Regions from separate parts of the Streptomyces sp. SID1328 genome, predicted to be linked through region 2. Evidence: riboswitches for the same ligand, from Rfam matches in the RefSeq annotation. Region 2 holds a riboswitch; the other holds the start of a gene.

What was found. A riboswitch is a leader RNA that binds a small molecule or an ion and turns the genes downstream of it on or off. The one in region 2 is predicted to bind cyclic di-AMP.
Positions count from the first base shown of each region.
Region 1: it holds a riboswitch for cyclic di-AMP, as region 2 does, so the genes downstream of both, GT030_RS07780 (transglycosylase family protein) here and GT030_RS04195 (M23 family metallopeptidase) in region 2, are expected to answer to the same signal.

Region 1 covers NZ_WWKH01000267.1:1,414-4,808, forward strand. The annotation lists gene GT030_RS07775 (transglycosylase family protein) at 3-1,028, shown strand; cyclic di-AMP (ydaO/yuaA leader) riboswitch at 1,223-1,401, shown strand; gene GT030_RS07780 (transglycosylase family protein) at 1,406-2,116, shown strand; gene eno (phosphopyruvate hydratase) at 2,454-3,395, shown strand, end outside.
Region 2 covers NZ_WWKH01000136.1:1,721-5,115, reverse strand. The annotation lists gene GT030_RS04205 (pitrilysin family protein) at 1-199, shown strand, start outside; gene GT030_RS04200 (pitrilysin family protein) at 196-1,584, shown strand; cyclic di-AMP (ydaO/yuaA leader) riboswitch at 1,808-1,960, shown strand; gene GT030_RS04195 (M23 family metallopeptidase) at 1,973-2,716, shown strand; gene GT030_RS04190 (GntR family transcriptional regulator) at 2,904-3,395, shown strand, end outside.

The DNA of each region.
Region 1 (3,395 bases), on a different contig from region 2:
GCATGCTCTCCGGGAACGGTAGGCACCGTCGCCCCCGCCAGGCTCCGGCGCTCCTCGTCGCGGCCGGCGTGACCACGTCCGCCATCGCCATCCCGCTCCTCGGGGCGGCGAGCGCCAACGCGGCCGACGGCACCACCTGGGACAAGGTCGCCGAGTGCGAGAGCGGTGGCTCCTGGAGCGCCGACACCGGCAACGGTTACTACGGCGGCCTCCAGATATCCCAGGACGACTGGGACAAGTACGGCGGCACGCAGTACGCGGCCAGCGCCGACCAGGCCAGCCGTTCGCAGCAGATCTCGGTGGCCGAGAAGATCCTGGCCGACCAGGGCACCACCCACTGGGCCACCTGCGCCCTGCTCGCCGGACTGACCTCCAACTCGGGCTCGGTGGACGTCGACACGGGCGTGAGCGAGTCCCCGTCCGCCGGCCAGGGCGCCCCGGGCAAGGACGCCGGCAAGTCGAGCGAGACCCCTGAGACGGGTGCTTCGTCCGATGGTTCCGACTCGTCCGGACTGGGTAATTCCTCCCCGTCGTCCGACTCGTCCGACTCCTCCGCCAAGGAGACCGGCAAGCCGTCCCCGAGCGCGAGCGAGAAGGACGCCGCCGGCGACGCCCAGAAGGACACCGGGGCCTCCCGCTCCGACGCGTCCGCGCCCCCGGCCGCCGGGCACGGCTACCGGGACGGCGGTTCATCCTCCAGCGCCCCCGCGGCGGAGGACGACGAGTCGTGGGAGGACGGCGGCTCCTGGAGCCTCGTCGACACCGGCGACCTCGGCGGCGGCCGTCACCGCGGCGGCAGCGCCGACGAGAGTGTGACGGCAGGTCAGCACACGGCCGCCACGGGCCGCCACGCCACCGCCTCGCCGGGCACCTACACCGTCCGCGACGGTGACACCCTCGGCTCCATCGCCGACTCCCTCGACGTGGACGGCGGCTGGGAGGCTCTCTACTCCGCGAACAAGCAGGCCCTCGGCGCCGACCCGAACCATGTCGACCCGGGTCAGACCCTGAAAGTGCCGGGCGAATAGGACTGCGAATAGCGGCATTTGACGCCCCGCTATCCTCTTATATGTCCTATTTGGCGAAAGTGTGGGATGACTCTCAGAAGACCCGATCGTCTTTGAATTTCGCCGCGAGGCATGTCTACGGTCGGGACCGCTCGTCACCACGAGCCCCCGTGGCCGCAACGCCGAATCCTGCCAGCGGCCGTCGGGGACAACCGTCGCGTCAAGCGCCGTAGGCAGGAGCGGGGGACCCAAGGTAGGTGCCCGAACCGGTGTCTGACACCGGGACGGGCTTGGGGTGGAGCCACGCCTTCCGGAAGTACCGGGGAGGGGTGGCCGGGCAACTCAACCGGCCCGAACCCGACAGCTCACCTCGCAGGCGTCGGTGAGGGGATCGATCCATGCTGTTTTCCAGCAAGGGCAAGCACCGTCGCCCGTCCAAGACCGTCCGTGTCCTCGCGCTCGCCGGTGTCGCCGGCGCGGCCGTCGCGGGCCCGGTGATGGCGTCGGGCAGCGCCTCCGCCGCCACCGGTTCCGAGTGGGACGCCGTCGCCCAGTGCGAGTCGGGCGGCAACTGGTCCATCAACACCGGCAACGGTTACTACGGCGGGCTCCAGTTCTCCGCCTCCACCTGGGCCGCGTACGGCGGCACGCAGTACGCCGCCACCGCCGACAAGGCGAGCAAGGGACAGCAGATCACCGTCGCCGAGAAGGTGCTCTCCGCCCAGGGCAAGGGCGCCTGGCCGGTCTGCGGCACGGGTCTGTCCAGCGCGTCGTACGGCGGTTCCGCCGCCCCGGCGAGCCCGGCTCCGTCCACGGACACCAAGACGGAGGACAAGGCCGCGGCCGACACCTCCGGCCGCGCTGCCGACGACCAGGCCGCCTCCCGCTCCACCGAGCGTCCGGACGCGAGCAAGACCGTCACCACGCCGACCGGTGGCAAGGTCAAGAAGGGCGACGGCGAGTACAAGGTGGTCAAGGGCGACACGCTCAGCTCGATCGCCGCGAAGCACAAGGTCGAGGGCGGCTGGAAGAAGCTGTTCGACCTGAACAAGGACATCGTCGAGAAGGCCGACTTCATCTTCCCCGGCCAGATGCTCCACCTGAAGTAACCGCGACCCGCTCGGCGGCCCGGTCCCCGAACCGTCCGGCCCCCGAGCTTCCGGTCCCCTGACGGACCCCCCGCCCCGGTGCGCGTTCCCCCCGCGCGCCGGGGCGGTGCGCGTTCCGCGGCCGGCCCGTCCGGCGCACCGGCCCGCGCGGCGGGAACCTTTGCCCAGAACCCTTTGTTCCGGACGGGAACAATGGGTACCGTCTCCCTGTCCCACCCCGTCCACGAGGCGGTCGGTCGACGGCCGACGCCCCTGGGACGGTTAGGCTCTAGAGGCAAGGCATGCCATCCGGCGCACGCCCCGCACTCATCGCGTCACATCCATGAAGGAGATGCTCGTGCCGTCCATCGACGTCGTCGTAGCCCGGGAAATCCTGGACTCCCGAGGCAACCCCACGGTCGAGGTCGAGGTCGGCCTCGACGACGGCAGCACGGGTCGTGCCGCCGTCCCGTCCGGCGCCTCCACCGGTGCCTTCGAGGCCATCGAGCTGCGTGACGGTGACCCGAACCGCTACCAGGGCAAGGGTGTCGAGAAGGCCGTCCTCGCCGTCATCGAGCAGATCGGCCCGGAGCTCGTCGGCTACGACGCCACCGAGCAGCGCCTGATCGACCAGGCCATGTTCGACCTGGACGCCACCGACAACAAGGGCTCGCTCGGCGCCAACGCCATCCTCGGCGTCTCCCTCGCCGTGGCCCACGCCGCCTCCGAGGCCAGCGACCTGCCGCTCTTCCGCTACCTGGGCGGCCCCAACGCGCACCTGCTCCCGGTGCCGATGATGAACATCCTGAACGGCGGCTCGCACGCCGACTCCAATGTGGACATCCAGGAGTTCATGATCGCCCCGATCGGCGCGGAGTCCTTTTCCGAGGCGCTGCGCTGGGGCACCGAGGTCTACCACACCCTGAAGAAGGTCCTGAAGAGCAAGGGCCTGTCCACCGGGCTCGGCGACGAGGGCGGCTTCGCCCCGAACCTCGGCTCCAACCGCGAGGCCCTCGACCTCATCCTCGAGGCCATCAAGGAGGCCGGCTACGCCCCCGGCGAGCAGATCGCCCTCGCGCTCGACGTCGCCGCGTCCGAGTTCTACAAGGACGGCACGTACCTCTTCGAGGGCAAGGAGCGCTCCGCCGCCGAGATGACGGAGTACTACGAGGAGCTGGTGGCCGCCTACCCGCTGGTCTCCATCGAGGACCCGCTGTTCGAGGACGACTGGGCGGGCTGGAAGGTCCTCACCGACCGCATCGGCGACAAGGTGCAGATCGTCGGCGACGACCTGTTCGTC
Region 2 (3,395 bases):
AGCCGTCCAGCGTGTCCTGGAGGTGACCCCGGAGGAGGTCCGCGAGGTCGCCAAGGCCCGCCTGCGCCCGGACAACCGCGCCGTGCTCGTCTACGAGCCGAAGTCCCCGGAGGCGGTCGAGGACGCCGACCTGCCCGACGACCCGGAGCACGAGGCCACCGTAGAGGCCGGCAACGACGACGAGGAGACGGCCAAGTGACCGAGCTCGCCCCCATGGAGTTCCACCCCCAGCCGCAGGCCGGCGAGGCCAAGCCGTGGGCGTTCCCGGCGCCGGAGCGCTCCACGCTGGACAACGGCCTGACCGTGCTGCGCTGCCACCGCCCCGGCCAGCAGGTCGTCGCCGTGGAGGTGCTGCTCGACGCCCCCCTGGACGCCGAGCCGGCCGGCCTCGACGGTGTCGCCACGATCATGGCGCGCGCCTTCTCCGAGGGCACCGACAAGGACTCCGCCGAGGAGTTCGCCGCCGAGCTGGAGCGGGCCGGCGCCACGCTGGACGCGCATGCCGACCACCCCGGCGTCCGGCTCAGCCTGGAGGTGCCCGCCTCCCGCCTGGAGAAGGGCCTCACCCTGCTCGCGGACGCCCTGCGTGCCCCCGCCTTCGCGGAGAGCGAGGTCGAGCGCCTGGTCCGCAACCGCCTGGACGAGATCCCGCACGAGCTGGCCAGCCCGGCCCGCCGCGCCGCGAAGGAGCTGTCCAAGGAGCTGTTCCCGGCCTCCGTCCGCATGTCCCGGCCGCGTCAGGGCACCGAGGAGACCGTCGAGAAGATCGACGCGGACGCCGTCCGTGCCTTCTACGACCGTCATGTCCGCCCCGCCACCGCCACCGCGGTGGTCGTCGGCGACCTCGACGGCATCGACCTCGACGCGCTGTTCGCCGAGACCCTGGGCGCCTGGTCCGGCACGCCCGGCCAGGCCCGCCCGGTGCCGCCCGTGACCGCCGACGACACCGGCCGCGTGGTCATCGTGGACCGGCCCGGCGCCGTGCAGACGCAGCTCCTCATCGGCCGCATCGGCTCCGACCGGCACGACCGCGTGTGGCCCGCGCAGGTGCTCGGCACCTACTGCCTCGGCGGCACCCTGACCTCCCGCCTGGACCGGGTCCTGCGCGAGGAGAAGGGCTACACCTACGGCGTGCGCGCCTTCGGCCAGGTACTGCGCTCCGCCCCGGACGGCACCGGCGCCTCGCTGCTCGCCATCAGCGGCTCCGTGGACACCCCGAACACGGGCCCGGCGCTCGCGGACCTGTGGACGGTGCTGCACACGCTGGCCGCCGAGGGTCTGACCGACGCCGAGCGGGACGTGGCCGTGCAGAACCTCGTCGGCGTGGCCCCGCTGAAGTACGAGACGGCCGCCGCCGTAGCCGGCACCCTTGCGGACCAGGTCGAGCAGCACCTGCCGGACGACTTCCAGGCGGAGCTGTACCGCACGCTCGCGGCCACCGGCACCGTGGAGGCCACGGCCGCCGTGGTGAACGCCTTCCCAGCCGACCGGCTGGTCACGGTCCTCGTCGGCGACGCCGCCCAGATCAAGGAGCCCGTCGAGGCGCTCGGCATCGGCGAGGTCAAGGTGGTCTCGGCAGAGTAGCCGCACGCGAGTGGGTCCTGACGGCGCGCAAGTCGTCAGGGCCCACCGCTGTGTTCGGGAGCGCCCTCGAACAGCGGTCAACAAATGTCCGGATTGGGGCGGAGGTTACCCCTCTGACGTGTGGGATGCACTACAAAAGCCCGGACCCGTTTGAAGATCCGCTCCCGTCCCCTTTAGCTTCTTCCGGGCTGTTCGTCAGGCAGTGCGCCGCGCCCGCGGCACCGGACAGCCATCGCCGAGTCCCCCGCAGGGGGAGCCGGGGACCCACGCAGTCCCTGGGGTGAATCGGGCGCCCGCGCGCGAGCGAGGGCGGCCGTAGGAGACCTTCCTGCTCCGAACCCGTCAGCTAACCCGGTAGGCGAGAGGGAAGGAAAGGAACAGCCTGCTCATGGCGTTCATGTGCGCCACCGGGAAGCACCGCAAGCCCGGCCGGGTCAAGCGCACCACCGCAACGGCGGCCGGTGTGGCGGCTCTCACCACCGGTGTCGTCGGCACCCTCGCGGCCTCCCCGGCGCTCGCCGCGGACAACTCCGTCGAGAACACCGGCCTCACCCCCGTCATCGCCGTCAGCGACACCCTCGCCGACGAGATCGCCGCGCAGGCCACCGCTCAGAAGGCGACCGCCGAGCGCAAGGCCGCCGAGGAGGCCGCCGAGCGCGCCGCCGCCGAGCGGGCCCGCGAGGCCAAGGAGCGCGCCGCCCGCAAGGCCGAGCGCGAGCGCCTCAACTCCTTCGTCATGCCGATCACCGGCTCCTACGTCTCCACCGCCTACCAGGCCTCCAGTTCGCTGTGGTCCTCCGGTTCCCACACCGGCATCGACTTCCACGCCGCCAGCGGCACCGCGGTCCACGCGGCCGGCGCAGGCACCGTGGTCTCCACCGGCTGGGGCGGCGCGTACGGCAACGAGATCGTGATCCGGATGGCCGACGGGATGTACACCCAGTACGGCCACCTGTCGTCCATCGGTGTCAGCGTGGGCCAGCGCGTCATTCCGGGCCAGCAGATCGCCCTGTCCGGCGCCACCGGCAACGTCACCGGCCCGCACCTGCACTTCGAGGCCCGTACCGGCCCCGACTACGGGTCCGACGTCGACCCCGTCGCCTACCTCCGCAAGCACGGCGTGAACGTCTGACCGCTCCGGTCCCGTGAAAGCCCCGGCCCACCCGGCCGGGGCTTTTCGCTGTGCGCTTTCCTCCGGGCGCTGTCCAAAAAATAGCCATGGATTCCGGTAGGCCGTCGGAAATCCTCGCGCATTGCCATAGAGTCACGGGACAAGCGCTGTCGTCGGCGTTTCTCGGGTATTAAGGCGGAGGTGGGTCATGCGTATTCCGGCGCACTCGGTGTGCACGGCGATCCGGGACGACATCGTCGCCGGAATCCACGAGCGCGGCGGCCGGCTCACCGAGGAGGTCCTCGCCCGCCGTTACGGCGTCTCCCGCGTCCCCGTCCGCGAGGCACTGCGCACGCTGGAGGCCGAGGGCTTCGTGGTGACCCGGCGCCACGCGGGCGCCTGCGTGGCCGAGCCCACCGAGCAGGAGGCCGCCGACCTGCTGGAGATGCGCCTGCTGCTGGAGCCGCTCGGCGCCGCGCGGGCCGCCCAGCGGCGCACCGAGGCCCATCTGAAGGTGCTGCGCGGCCTGGTCAGACTGGGTCAGGAGCGGGCCAGGCTCGGCAACAGCGACGACCTGCGCGCGCTGGACGGCTGGTTCCACGAGACGCTCGCCCAGGCGTGCGGCAGTCACGCGCTGACCTCGGCGCTCACCCAGCTCCGGCACAAGATCGCATGGATGTACAGCGTGGATGGTCCGGTC